DNA from 2 places in the Gracilimonas qinghaiensis genome. Region 2 is predicted to be linked to the other one. Evidence: riboswitches for the same ligand, from Rfam matches in the RefSeq annotation. Region 2 holds a riboswitch; the other holds the start of a gene.

Region 1 (7,547 bases), on a different contig from region 2:
ATCGTGGAATCCAAATCCTGCGGGTGGTGGTGGAACTATACCACCCTACCAACAGGCACCGGCGCAATTAGTTGGTGGTACGGGTTCAAATAACAACCCACCAAATTATGGAAATCTTCCGCCGGAATCACCGCCGCCGGTCAACGATCTGGACGCGGACACCTGGTATAAATTTACGGTAGATGCTGTGCTCATGGAGCTTGTGAACGGTAATTGGGTGACGGCCACAGATAACAGTGGTAATCCTATTACACAAACCGAAGTTAAAAATTTCTACACCGGTGACCCGGGGCCATTACAACCCTCCAGCCCGGGTGCGGTAACCTATTAAACCGGAGTGAATATTATGAATCAAACAATTATGGATTATAAAAAGATATCGATACTGATTGTTCTGCTCACCGGAATGGGCTGGCTGAATACCGCTAATGCCCAACAGACAAATGAAGCTGAAATTCACCTTTTTGCCCGCTATGTGGAGGGAGACGGCATTGAAATGCGATGGTTTTCAGATAACAATGAGGTGATGCGAAGAGGTACGGAATCGGGATTTATCGTAGAGCGTCGCGTTGCGGGAACAGGGCCTTTTCAAACCGTTCAAACTGTACAGCCACTTGATGAATCTCAAACCGAACAGCTCATTCAAACTACGGTCGGCGAGGGAGATCGTGCTGACCGCTTGCGGGTGGTAACGGAACTTAGAGATTCAGATACAGATCATCTGCCCGGAGAAATCGATTTTCAAAACCGTATTGAGGACCTCGTAAACCGAAAAAGTGCCGAAGACTTCCGTACGATGACGTTTATGCTGAGTTCATTTGAGGATTCTCTTGCAGCTCGCGTACTGGGCCTTTCTGCTAGTGACACAAATGTTATGCCGGGACAGACCTACGAGTACCGTGCACGCCTGGTGAGTTCGGGTGGTCTAAATGTAACCTCAGTCGTAACAGAGATTACTGCAACAGAACAAACTGAAGATTATGAAGTACCTATCTTAGTGAATGAAGGAGATGGTGAATTGTCATTTATCTGGCAGCAACCTGAAAACTCGGTAGGAATGTATGTTCAGCGGTCTTTCAGTGAAAACGGACCTTTTGAGCCGTTGAATGAGGTCATCGAGCTAAACCTGAGAGGCAAACAGTTTGACGGGCCACAACGGGGGACATTTTTTGATAAAGAGTTAAACAACTACCGAAACTACCACTATCGATTTTACGGGCAGAATGTATTTGGCGAACGTGTGCTTTTTGGAGAAGCTTCCGGTACTCCCCGTGATCTGACGCCACCTCGGGAGCCGCTGTTGCTTCAGCCAAAGCATGAAAGTGAGGATACAGTTCGCGTAACTTGGGAGATGCCCGGCACAGTAGATAACGACCTTGCCGGTTTTGCAGTACTCCGTGGTGATGGAAGCAGTGAAGAATTTGTACGTCTTCACCCAGATCTGACTGATCCCAATCTCCGCGAGTGGATCGACCTTGATTTTAATCGTGACCTGGATACTTATTATGCAATTCAGGCAGTGGATACAGCCGGCAATGTGAGTACGTCAGCAGTTTTGCCGGTATCATATATTCGCTTTAATCCACCTGTGAAACCTGAAATTGGACAGGCAACGATTGGAGATGACGGCTCTGTAGAGATCATAATCAGCCCGGATCCTGAGGATGCCGTGGATGGATATAAGATATTTATGGCAAACGATCCGGAGCATGAATTTTCAGTGGTGAAAGAGATGTTTGGCGATTCGCTGATCACTTCAGGCAGCAGAACAATTGTCCGCGATACGGTGATGCTAAATACGCTTACCCGGAATGTGTATTACAAAATTCGAGCCTACGATGTTCATTTTAATGAATCAGAGGAGAGTGACGTTATCGCCCTTGAGCGGCCAGACATCGTACCCCCTCCGCGCCCGGTATTTAAAAACGTGGAGATTGGTTCCACTGACGTGAACTTCGAAATTGCTCTGCCCTCTGTTATTGACTTCCAAACAGCTACTTTGTACCGAAGGTCCGGGCCGGCGAGCGATTGGCAGCCAATTCAAACATTCAGGGAAAAAACAGAAATTGCCCGCTATACTGACCGGGGGCTGGAACCGGGGGCAACCTATTTCTACAGGTTACAGGCAGAAGATCAAAGCGGATTGCTGTCGGACTTTTCGAATCCGGTTCAGGTAAAAACTGTGAACAGGCGATCGGTCAGTGTTGCCGAAAATCTGTCTGCACAGTCTGGTGATAGGGGCACTGTAATTCGATGGGCCTATCCTGGTGATGATCTTGATGAAGTTTTCTTTGTGATCTATCGCCGCAGCGGAGAGGAAGGACTTCGACAGGTTGGTCGAAGCGATAACACCACATTCACTGATCGTCGTGTTCGTGCAGGACGATATGAATATCGGGTCAGAGTTTTTCGTAAAGATGGAAACCAAAGCTTATTGAGCGATACGGCTGTGGTTACAGTTGGTAATTAAACTGCGATAAGGAAGGCTATAAACCGATTTATAAAGGTTAGCCTCACTAGATAAAAAAGGAACCTGTAAGTTTTATTTCCAGAAATCACTTCCGGCATTCAACGCCATCTCCGCCTCCGAAGGTGGATACTTGATCTGACTGATGATCATAGCCTGAGCCTTTTTGGCATCCGGAAAATTGAAGAACATCCAGTCGTGAAACATCCCGTTGAACTCAAGATAGTTAAAAACCACCGGCTCAGATTCAGCTTTTAACCTTAATTTGCGAGAGTCTGCCAGCATGATATCATGGGTTCCTACAAATAATGTGGTAGGGGCAACTCGGCGAATATTGCCATAAATGGGACTTGCCCTGAAATCAGTGAGTTCAACATCGGCGGCATATTGTTTCCCTAAAGTTCTCAGTGCTTCTACATCCAATAAGGGATCGTTGTCCTCGGTATCTTCTATGAGAGGATTGGAAAGGCTCAGATCGAGCCATGGTGATAAGAGTACCAATTGAGAAGGTTGTTTGATATTGTTCTTTATGAGCAGCTGACACAAGGAATGTGCGATTCCACCGCCATTCGAATCTCCTACGATAGTCACATTTTCAGCTCCGTAATTTTCTAAAAGGTTCGTATAGAGATTCATAAAGAAACTCATGACTTCGGTAGCTGATCCTTTTGGTAACAGGGGATAATCCGGTGCAATGATATCCTGATCCAATTTTTTGCCAAACTCACGGATCAAATTCCAGTGAAATTTCATAAAGCTTTTAGTGAATCCACCGCCATGAATAAATAGGATGGCTTTTTCGGATGTTGCTTTGAATGAGGATATTTCCCATATCTTATGGCCATCCTGCAGCCGATAGTTCAACTCAAATTGTTCTTTGAAATAGGCAGGAGGCTCACTTTGTGACGAAGGTGCCTGCCACCAGGCCGGATCTAATTTCTTTTTGTAGGAAGAAATATCTAGTGCAAAATTTATGGTCTTCGAAATAAGGTCAGGTTTTCTCATCATCAATAGGATTGGTTGGCTTTCCAAACGGTAATTCCGACTACAGCATTCAATAGAGTTTTGAGTGATCTTAGGACCGTAGACTGGTTCCGGGGAAGTACTCCTTGCACTGATGTGCAAAGCAGGATCGATCAGCGAAAGTCGATAGACAGATCTGCGAAATTAACTGGCAGAAGGGCTTCAGATCTCAATCCTTGAACGGTCATCGCGAGGAGTCCGTAATTATATTCGTTGGCTACACTGTTTGCCGACGCGGCGATCTCCTTGGCATGGCCGGTTGCCCGCATCAGGGAGATTGCTTCGTCGTTTAACCTCTCAAACCTGCATTCCACTTCATAGTCTGCCCGCAAAGATCGTTCGTTTGGTTTAAAAAGATACAGTAAACTTCACCATTCAATGTTGAATGTTCAATATCCTTCGGCCTTAGAAAAAAGAGCGTTAAAAAGGTGACGGAATGAAGCGTTAAGAAAGAAATCATACCGTAAGGCACTAAGGTATTGGCAAGCCCGGCGAAGGAGCATTGATTTCTTTTAGCGAAACGGAGTCGACTTTAGCTCATTTTTCGCAGCCGGGAGCTTTTGTTTCTTTTGTCGGCACAAAAGAAAGAGGAAAACGATGAAGCAAATATGTTAAACCTTGGGATGGCAGATAAAACACCGCACAAGCGAGAGGCTTGCGCTAGGGGTTGTTTAGGCTTAATGGGCAAAATGATCTGTGATCGGCGAACGGCGATCTACCGATCTGCGAATTATTGATTAGGGAAGCTCACCGAGCCACTTTATGATCCTTCAAAACTGAATGTTGAATGTTACTTGTTCAACATTCTTAAGCCTCGTATCTTTGATGCTCACAACCAAGGTTGGGGGTGCTTGCATAGCGGGCTGAGATCACACCCTGATAACCTGAACCGGATAATACCGGCGTAGGGAAACCTGTTTACCGCACAGTAACGCAAGTTAACCTCCTCCATTAATCACACTACATTAATTGGAGGAATTCAATGTTTAATTCTATTACCATAAAGTCGTTTTTTACGGCTTTGCTATTAACAGTACCACTTTTCTTTTCTACTAACACAACTACTCAGGCACAAACAATTACCGGAACCGTGCTTGATGCTCAATCCAAACAACCCTTGCCCGGAGCGGCCATACGTCAGGTCGGTACTTCACGTGGGGTGGTATCTCAGGAGGACGGTTCTTTCGAATTCCGTCTTTCGGAAAACGGTGAACTCCGTTTGTTGATCACTTATTTGGGTTACAAAGATCAGGAGGTTGATGTCCGGCGTAATCAAAAAGATCTTGAGATCTATATGTTGCCGGATACCTATATCTCTGACGATGTTTTCGTGAGCGCCACTCGTGCTGATGAAACATCTCCCATTACTTACACTAATGTTGAAGGCGAGGAGATCGAACGGCGAAATCTGGGGCAGGATGTACCCTATCTGCTTCAGAGTACTCCATCGGTTACTACAACTTCAGATGCGGGGGCCGGCATCGGTTACACAGGCATTCGTATTCGAGGGGTTGACCCGGCGCGTATCAATGTGACCATCAACGGAATCCCGGTCAATGATGCGGAATCCCACGGCGTATTCTGGGTAAACTTACCGGATCTGTCTTCATCCACAGAAAATATCCAGATACAGCGCGGGGTAGGAACGTCTACCAATGGAGCCGCAGCTTTTGGCGGAACCATTAATCTTCAAACCAGTTCCTCCAGGGTGGAACCGTTTGGAGAGATCAATACCGGAATCGGCTCTTTTAATACCCAAAAATATAACGTCAAGCTTGGGTCGGGACTGATGGAGAACGGATGGCAGTTTGAAGGCCGTCTATCAAAAATTGATTCGGATGGCTTCATAGATCGTGCGAGTTCTGATCTTGATTCCTACTTCTTGTCGGCTGCCAGACATGGAGAACGAAGCTTGCTTCGAGCTGATGTCTTTTCCGGAAAGGAACGCACCTATCAGGCATGGTATGGCATCGAGGAAAGCGTACTGGAGAACGATCGCACCTTCAATGAGGCTGGTACCGAAAAAGCCGGCGAACCCTACGAAGATCAGGTCGACAACTATCAGCAGAACTATTACCAGTTGCATTACTCATATAAACTGACTGAAAACTGGAATGCTAATGTATCTGCATTCTACACCAAAGGCTTTGGCTACTTCGAGGAGTACAAAGCTGATGAAGACCTGACCGATTACGATATTGAACCGATCCTGCCATCTACTCCTTCTGAATCAGATCTTGTTCGCCGCCGTTGGCTGGATAATGATTTCTACGGAACCATCTTTTCTACAAAATTCACCCCGAATGATATCTGGAATTTAACACTTGGCGGTGGCTATAACTATTATGACGGGGCTCATTTCGGAGAAGTGATATGGGCTAGATATGCCGGCGACAGTGAGATCGAAGATCGGTATTACGATAACGATGGCATTAAGAATGATTTCAATCTATATGGAAAACTGCAGTATGGAATTACCGATAATCTGAATTCTTACCTGGATCTACAGGTGAGAGGCGTCAACTATGAGTTTCTTGGAAATGGCTTTGTTCGCAGTGCGGGGAGTTCCGTACGAGACAGCCTCGTTACTCTCCAGCAAACCGATGATCTGATGTTCTTTAACCCCAAGTTTGGCTTTGTTTATCAACTTCCGGATCAACAGCGTTTGTATGCTTCTTTTGCGGTTGGTAATAAAGAACCAACGCGAGATGAGTATGTAGACTCATCCCCTGAAAGCCGACCTGACTCGGAGCGTCTCTATAACGTAGAGCTTGGTTATAGAGGTGATTTTAGGCGGCATTATCTTGGTGCCAATGTGTACGGCATGTTCTATCGAGACCAGCTTGTGCCAACGGGAGCGATCAATGATGTGGGTGAGATCGTCAGGGAGAATGTACCGGAAAGTTATCGTATCGGGCTTGAACTTCAGGGTGGTTTGAGTGTTTCTGAGCACCTGAGTGTATCGGCCAATGCAACTTTCAGCCGAAACAAGATCGTTGAATACACGCAGTTCACTGATCAGTATGATGCGAACTTCAATTACTTGGGTCAACAGGCTACGACCTATGAAGAAACCGATATCGCATTTTCACCTTCACTCATTACTAATGGAGTGATCGGCTATCAGACCGGGGCACTGAATGCAGAGCTTGTCAGTAAATATGTCTCACGTCAGTATCTTGATAATACACAGACCGAAAGCCGTTCAATCGATCCTTATTTTGTGAATGATCTGAGAATAAGTTATTCCCTTGATAAGATCTCATTGCTTGAAGGTATCACAGCGACATTACAGGTGAATAATATCTTTGATCATGAATATGAGACCAACGGCTACACCTTTGGGTGGCTACAGGCGGGTGAGCCGGTGAACTATAACTATTACTACCCACAAGCCGGCACTAATTTCCTATTCCAGCTAACCTGGAAGTTTTAACAGACAGCGCTGAACATTCAATAAAGAAGTATCCAGCACTCAATTTTCAATTAGTTTAGTCGAAAAATAGCCCCGTTCTTCAGAGCGGGGCTATTTTAATATTGCATAATGACCAAGCGAATAATCAATATCGAAATGAAGTATCTATAGCCTGCTAATTCCGCTTCAAAATTTGAGGAAGAGCCTTCAATTACATGTTGCGCAGCATAGCGGCGCAATGAGACAGCTACTATCGGTCTCCCGTCGACGGTCCTCGGTCAGGAAACAATTCAAAACTAAACACTAAACACTTAAAACTAACTACTCCCTATTCCGCCGGGAATCCATTCCCCACATTAGTTTGTTGCGAAGGGTTTCAAAGTAATCCTGTCCGGGAAGATGAATAAGGTCGAAGGTCAGATCAGATTTCAATATCTCGACCTCAAAGGGGAAATCTTCGATCTCATGAACTTGTCCGTCATAAGAAAAAAGCACCTCATTTTGTTGCTTTTCGATCTTGATCTTGAGGGGTCGTGTCGAGTTCAATACCAATGGTCGGGTGGTAAGGGTGTGCGGATTGATGGGAGTTACTACGAAGACTTCGGTTCCCGGCGCTACAATCGGTCCACCGGAGGCGAGGTT
Region 2 (7,547 bases):
TAAATGTTGAGGAGATCAAACCTGAGTATGATGAAAAGCCAAAAAAGGTAGATGGGCGACTCGTTCTTAAAGATAATTTTGACAAAATATTTGAGAATTATCCCAACACCCTGGTGTTCGGGGAAGATACAGGTCAGCTTGGTGATGTTAACAAAGGGCTTGAGGGTATGCAGGATAAATACGGTGAGATCCGTGTTAGCGATACCGGAATTCGCGAAGCTACTATTTTAGGTCAGGGTATAGGTATGGCAATTCGTGGATTGAGACCTATAGCTGAGATCCAGTACCTGGATTACCTGCTTTACTGCTTTCAGGGTATTTCTGATGACCTCGCAACTATTCGATACAGAACTAAAGGAGGGCAGGCAGCTCCTCTGATCGTGAGAACGCGTGGTCACCGACTGGAGGGTATATGGCATTCAGGTTCGCCTATGGGTATGATCGTAAATGGAGTGCGAGGTTTGCATTTCTGTGTGCCTCGAAACTTGACTCAAGCAGCCGGTTTTTATAATACATTATTGAAAGGTGACGATCCTGCCATCGTTGTTGAGCCATTAAACGGTTATAGGTTGAAAGAAGATCTGCCTACTAATCTTGGGCAATTTACAACTCCATTAGGTAAACCGGAGATCGTCAACGAGGGCTCAGATATTACAGTAGTGTCTTATGGAGCCACTTTTAATATCATAGAAGGTTTGATTCCACAGTTGGAAAAAGCTGGGCTATCGGTAGAGTTGATAGACGTGAGAACCCTTCTTCCATTTGATATTGACAATTTGATAGGAAATTCATTGAGCAAAACGAATAGACTGCTTATAGTTGATGAGGATGTTCCCGGTGGGGCATCAGCTTATATTCTTCAAAACATACTTGAAGATCAGGGTGGCTATTTTAGCTTAGATTCTGAGCCTAAATGTCTGACAGCTAAAGCACACAGACCAGCGTATGCATCTGATGGTGATTACTTTAGTAAGCCCAACGCTGAAGATATTTACGAAGCTATTTATTCAATTATGAGTGAAGCAGATCCGGCGCGCTTTCCGGAGATCTACCAGGCTTAACATTTATTAATCTTATCAATAGTTCTAAGGTGATAGAATTTCTTTCGAGTAAAGATCTCTGTCACCTTTTTTATTGGAATTGGGAAAGCAAACAAAACTCCAAGTGGTGTAGAATAGATAGGACCTAAGATTAATCGATTCAGATAGAGATGAAACGGTCTAAGAAAACGGCGATCCAGACTAAGGGAAGATAAGCTATGGAGGCAAACATCATTTTCTTGGCATTATCTTTTGTCCGTTCTAATCCAAATTTTATAGTGTAAGCCATAAATCCCAGTGCAAACAGCATTCCAAAGACAAGAAAAATAATTCCGGCAATATTAAGTTGAAAAAGGGCAAGTGTTACCGGAAATAAACTAAGTACGCAGATCATTGACCAGAATAAAGTCTTATAGCCTTCCTCGTCTTTTTTAGGCAGCATTTTAAGTCCGGCACTTGAATAATCATCCTTACATAACCATGCAATGGATAAAACGTGAGGAACTTGCCAAAAAAACATGATCCCGAACAACAGCCACATACCGGGTTCTGATATGTTACCGGTTGCAGCAGCCCAACCACCTACGGGAGGAAGTGCACCGGGGATTGCTCCAACAGCTATATTAATAGGTGAGACTTTTTTCATTGGGGTATAGATACCCAGATAGATCAAAGCCGTGACTAAGGAAACCGCTCCAGCAACTGGATTTACCAGCAATATAAGATAGAGTAAACCTGAAAAGATGAGGGTTAGTGAGAAGATCATCCCGCTTTTGGAATCAATACGGTGATCAGGAAGCGGTCGTTTAGCAGTACGCTTCATAAGTTTATCTGAAACCCGCTCAATGAACTGATTGTGAGCTCCGGTTCCGGCTGCGATCAAATAGGTTCCGATCAAAGCATGGATCAGAACAGAGAAATTAATGTCTGCTCCACTACCTAAAATATAACCAACCAGCATGCTCACCAATACAGACATGGTAATGCCGGGTTTGGTAAGTTGATAGTAGTCAGAAATAACCTCTGTTAAAGGTCTGTTGATTAGTACGGTCTCTTTAGCTGAATTCATCTACTGCGATTGGTCATATACTGCTTTTTGAAGCAATCATGAAGTTAAGATAATTTCGGGATTTTTGTTAGAAACTTTACGGATTTCTTGCAGAGAAATGCGCTCTCAGGCAGGTGTTTTTGTAAAAAATGATTATCTCGTTGTGCCAAAGATGTTTATAAAGTGTGCCTGGAAATTAAAGGAGACGACAGGTATCTATTTTATAGCCTTTCCAGGAGGTCACTTAAGAATACACGGATCTCTGAAAGATCTTTTTGAGCTTCTGGAGTTAAGTCGGATGATTTCTTTCCCTCTCCGTTGGTTAAGATATCCTGAACTCCCTCAGTACTGTATTTTTTGTCATGAAGCAGTTCTTTTATTCTGAAGATCAACGCCAGTTCAGTTTCTTTATATACACGATTTCCGGCACTGTTCTTTTTGGGATTTAACTCTGAATAGGTTTTTTCCCAGTTTCTTAGAACGTGAGGTTCAAGTCCCGTTAATTTACTGACCTCACCCATAGAGTAATACAATTTTTTCATAGCAGACAGAAAGTGTATTTTAGAACCGTTTTATTTATTAAAGTAAACTAATTCTGTTCATTTATAAAAGGTAACATTTTGCAAGATAAGGATACTAATTCAAATATAGACATAAGTTTAGTGATCCCTGTTTACAACGAAGAAGAATCACTGCCCGAGCTTGAAAAAGCTATTTCAGAAGCTCTGTTGAATTTGTTTACCTACGAAGTCATATTTGTGGATGATGGGTCCACTGATACTTCGTGGAGTGTGATCAAAGATCTGGCTGAAAAAAATGATAATGTAAGAGGCATTTCATTTCATCACAACTACGGTAAAAGTGTTGCTTTACAAGCTGGATTTGAAGATGTAAAGGGAGATTACATTGTTACCTTAGACTCAGATCTTCAGGATGATCCTAATGAAATTCCTGAGATGATACAAATGCTGAAAGACGGGTACGATCTGGTAAGTGGTTGGAAAAAAGAGCGCCACGATCCGATCTCAAAGACTATACCGTCTAAATTTTTTAACTATGTGACCCGGAAAGTTGCGGGTATCAAACTGCATGATTTTAACTGCGGCTTGAAAGCCTATAGAGCAGAAGTTGTAGAGAGTATTTATTTATACGGAGAGTTACACCGATATATACCCATGCTGGCAAAACGTGAAGGTTATGGCCGAATAACTGAAAAGGTTGTTAAGCATCATCCTCGAAAATACGGAAAGACTAAATTTGGTTTATCTAGGTTCATGAACGGATTTTTGGATCTTGTGACAATTACTTTTGTTCAGCGATATCTCCAAAAACCAATGCATTTCTTTGGAACCATAGGGGTACTACTGTTAATTGCCGGCGGTTTCATAAACTTGTATATGGTGTATGTGAAACTGGTTTTAGGTGAGGGCATTGGAAACCGGCCATTACTTTTTCTTGGCATTCTTTTGATGGTTGTCGGTGTTCAGTTCTTTTCAACGGGCTTACTTGGTGAGTTGATCAATAAAAATCATATAGAAAAACAAAAACCAAGGATCAGGGAACAGGTTTGAAGATTTCCGGAATATGAATCTGTCTTATAAAGCTGCCTACTCATTTATAGTTTCGATTTTAGCAACGTAGAAAACTCGGTCTTTTTCCTTAATAAGCTCTCCACTTTTAACTTTAAAAGAGTCTCCGGGCCTTAAAGGTAGCAGACTATTGTCAACCATTTTAATGACCTCAGGTATATGTCCACCGTCATCTTCCCATCGGATATTTTCGGCAGTTTTGGGAACCGTTATAATTTCAGAATCAATCTCAATTTTTATTTCCCTGGGTTCAATATTATGTGATTTCTTTTTTTCCATAGTGATCTACATATTAACAGAAGTTTTTTATGACTTTGGTTTTCCGGGCATAACAAGTAGAGGAACCATTGTGGCCTGACTTATCTTTTTTGAATGTTTTTTGCCAATAACAGAAAATAGATTTTGATAGCGTACGGTAACGATCAAAGAAAAGTCATGCTCATTAACCTCAATATTTACGGTATTTAAAAGATCATCAGATTCCATTAATTCATATTTGATCTTGTTATAGCTGATATGTTCAGAAACATAATCCTTTAATCCGCGAAATAGCAGATCTTCTTTTCTATCCAGTTTTTTAGTGACATGAATTATTTTTAATAATGCTTGATATTGAGATGCTAACTGGCTTACAAATTTTAGTGCGTTCAGATCATAAGGCCCATAATCTGATGTAAACAGGATCTTTTTGAAACCGGTAAATTCACTATTCATTGGAATCACAAGAACCGGTACTTCAGATTGTTGAACGACTTCTGTGGTAGTACTGCCAAAGAACATCCGTTCAAGCGCACTTCTTCCTTGAGTACCCATTACGACCATATCTATATGATATTCAGGTATTGCATTTATCACAGAATAAACTGACCTGCCTTCAAAAAGATGAGTTTTAACTTTTAGATTTTCATATTCTTTTTGACTTTTTATCTGATCAGTGATTTCCTCAAACAGTTTTTCAACTTTACGCGTCACATTTTGTTTGATATTTTCAACCACGGGAGTAAAATCGTAGGGCTCTTCTATTGAATGCATTATATGTAAACTTGCATCATATTCTTTTGCCAGCTTCAAAGCGAAAGAAAGTGCGTGTTTGGCATTATCTGAAAAATCGGTTGGATGAAGAATGTTTTTGATTGCTTTGCCCATGTTATATCCTGTAGGTTTTAATTTCCCGGAATTTATTTAATATCAGAAAAATTAGGGATTTAATCGATAGAAGATACGATCGAGCTCCAGGTTGCATTTTTATTGACTTCACTTTCAGCCAGATTACTAAGCCCGTCATCAGCATCTTTACTGTCTCGAAGTATGTTTAATAAAAGCCCATAGTAATTAAACTACGGGCTACTCAATAATTAGAAAGTTAACTGTTTCCTTTCGTCGGTATGATCCGCATCAAGTATAAGAGGTATAATTTCAGCTCATAACAAGCACCCTCAACAGGTATCTTTCGGGTTTGCTGTATTATCAGCATTCCTTATTGATAACCGGAGCATACGTCAGGAAAAATCAATAAAGATTAATCACTGTAAGTAACCGGCGGCATTTTTCCGGTTTATCTCTGTTCTATTTAAAGAGACAGAAATTATGCTCTTTTTTAATTTGACTATCATTATATCAAAGACTCTGAGAGAAGTATAAAACAATACCTGTTAGTTGTATGCAGGGGAAAGGATAAAGAGGTTGTAATATTTTTATTACAAAAAGTGTAGGATAAAACCGTATTTATTTTGATAGGTTAGAATTATTACGACCAAACATTTTTGGAATCACACAGGGATTTTTTCAGAATCTGGTCAGTCTGTTTAATGAGAAGCTGACACAAGCTGTCAAAGCTATTGTTTTTCATACTGTAAAATAAGTTTAGTAATTAGATCATTACGGCATTTTCAATAACTCATGCAGGTGTCAATTACAACATCGAAATAAGAATTGATATAAATAGGTTTTGTAATTCAAAGAATGATGGATATTACAGCCTCATATATTAAATTCAGTTATGGAGTAAGACTAAATTCCGGGTAAATCAGACGGTAATTGAATGAGCAGAGCTGCAGATAAGCATAATGTTTTAGTGGATCCGGAGAACCTACATACTTTAGAAGTTGAGGAGGTACTGAATAGATTTGAAGTTGATCGGAACAAGGGCCTTAACGAACAAACTGTTAAGATAAGAAGAGAGCAGTATGGAATTAACAAATTAAGGCAGCACAAAAGCAGGAGTATTTGGTCGGTCTTTATATCGCAATTCAAGAGTATCATAATTGGGATATTGGCGGTAGCAGCGGCAGCAGCATTAATATATGGTGAATGGATAGAAGGATGGGCTGTATTGGTGGTCATTTTGATCAATACACTGATCGGGTTTATTACTGAATTAAGAGCCGTGCGTGCAATGGAGGCCCTGTCACAAATTGGGGTCGTTAAGACGAGAGTAAAAAGGGAAGGTCGAGTTGTTGAAGTAGACGCTGAGGACCTTGTTCCGGGAGATCTGGTTGTAATTGAAGGAGGAGATATAATAACTGCAGATCTCAGGATAATCAATGCTTCCAAACTGCAGGCTAATGAATCTGCACTAACGGGTGAAAGTCTTCCGGTCAGTAAAAATGAAATGAAAGTTAAGGAAGAAAGCGTATTGGCTGAGAGAAGTAATATGCTGTATAAAGGAACAGCTGTAACGAGGGGTTCTGGGCTTGCCGTAGTAGTAGGCACGGCAATGAGTACTGAGTTAGGTAAGATTTCATCTTTAGTTGAGACTACAGAAGATGAGCTAACCCCATTGGAGGAACGCCTTGACGTATTGGGTTATAAGCTGATCTATGTAAGCGTTGGGATCATCATAGCAATTGTTATATCGGGAATTGTCAGTGGAAAAGAAATCGTGTTGATGATCGAAACCGGGATCGCTCTTGCCGTGGCAGCTATTCCGGAAGGACTACCAATTGTTGCCACTTTATCACTTGCAAAAGGATTGAAAACTCTGGCAAACAAAAATGCTTTGGTCAATAAGCTTTCTTCAGTTGAAACACTCGGGGCTACATCTGTTATCTGTACGGATAAAACGGGGACTTTGACTGAAAATCAAATGACAGCTACACAGGTCCATTTGTACAACAGAACGATAGATGTAAACGGCAAAATTGACCAAGAACTTACTGAAGAGGGTAACCCTTTGCACATTGAGCACGATGGGGACCTTAGGCTCGCATTACAAGTTGGGGTGATATGCAACAATGCGACCTTCGAACCAAACTCAGAAGAGGCAAATGGAGATCCATTAGAAATTGCCCTGCTTGAGCTCGGTTATAAAGCAGGCTTATTACATTCTGAGCTGATGAAAGTCCATCCGGAAGTTAGGGAAGATGCCTTCGATTCAACAACTAAGATGATGGCAACCTGGAACAAGATTGAGGAGGGGAAACTTCGGGTTTATATAAAAGGCGCACCTGAGGCAATACTGCAGAATTGCAGCACTTATTTAAAAGAAGGGGATTGTAAAGAACTCGGAAATGATGAGCAAGATCATTGGTCGAACCTGAACAATAAACTAGCCGGGGAAGGTTACAGGATGATCGCTTTGGCTACTAAAATGGCTCAAGATCCTGAAGGGAATTCATATGAGGATTTGTGCTTTATTGGGCTAGTAGCTTTGATGGATCCCCCAAGGGAAGGCGTTAAAGAAGCGATTGAAGAGTGCAGGCAGGCCGGGATCAATGTAGTTATGGTGACAGGTGATCAGGTAGAGACGGCTCGTTACATTGCGAATAAGCTTAAACTTGTTGAGAAAAGTAACAGTGCAGTTATTCACGGAAGTAAATTATATGAAACTGATAAGCAGACCAAGCTAAATTCATTTGTCTATGCACGAAT

Evidence for each region. A riboswitch is a leader RNA that binds a small molecule or an ion and turns the genes downstream of it on or off. The one in region 2 is predicted to bind thiamine pyrophosphate.
Region 1: it holds a riboswitch for thiamine pyrophosphate, as region 2 does, so the genes downstream of both, ACKGJO_RS11140 (TonB-dependent receptor) here and ACKGJO_RS01730 (universal stress protein) in region 2, are expected to answer to the same signal.

Annotation. Positions count from the first base shown of each region.
Region 1 covers NZ_JBKINJ010000002.1:267,794-275,340, reverse strand. The annotation lists gene ACKGJO_RS11155 (hypothetical protein) at 1-331, shown strand, start outside; gene ACKGJO_RS11150 (fibronectin type III domain-containing protein) at 362-2,470, shown strand; gene ACKGJO_RS11145 (alpha/beta hydrolase fold domain-containing protein) at 2,543-3,475, opposite strand; TPP riboswitch at 4,324-4,418, shown strand; gene ACKGJO_RS11140 (TonB-dependent receptor) at 4,473-6,926, shown strand; gene ACKGJO_RS11135 (NAD(+)/NADH kinase) at 7,227-7,547, opposite strand, start outside.
Region 2 covers NZ_JBKINJ010000001.1:387,632-395,178, forward strand. The annotation lists gene ACKGJO_RS01705 (alpha-ketoacid dehydrogenase subunit alpha/beta) at 1-1,061, shown strand, start outside; gene cyoE (heme o synthase) at 1,201-2,109, opposite strand; gene ACKGJO_RS01715 (MerR family transcriptional regulator) at 2,310-2,630, opposite strand; gene ACKGJO_RS01720 (glycosyltransferase family 2 protein) at 2,709-3,659, shown strand; gene ACKGJO_RS01725 (hypothetical protein) at 3,696-3,956, opposite strand; gene ACKGJO_RS01730 (universal stress protein) at 3,984-4,823, opposite strand; TPP riboswitch at 5,033-5,125, opposite strand; gene ACKGJO_RS01735 (cation-translocating P-type ATPase) at 5,719-7,547, shown strand, end outside.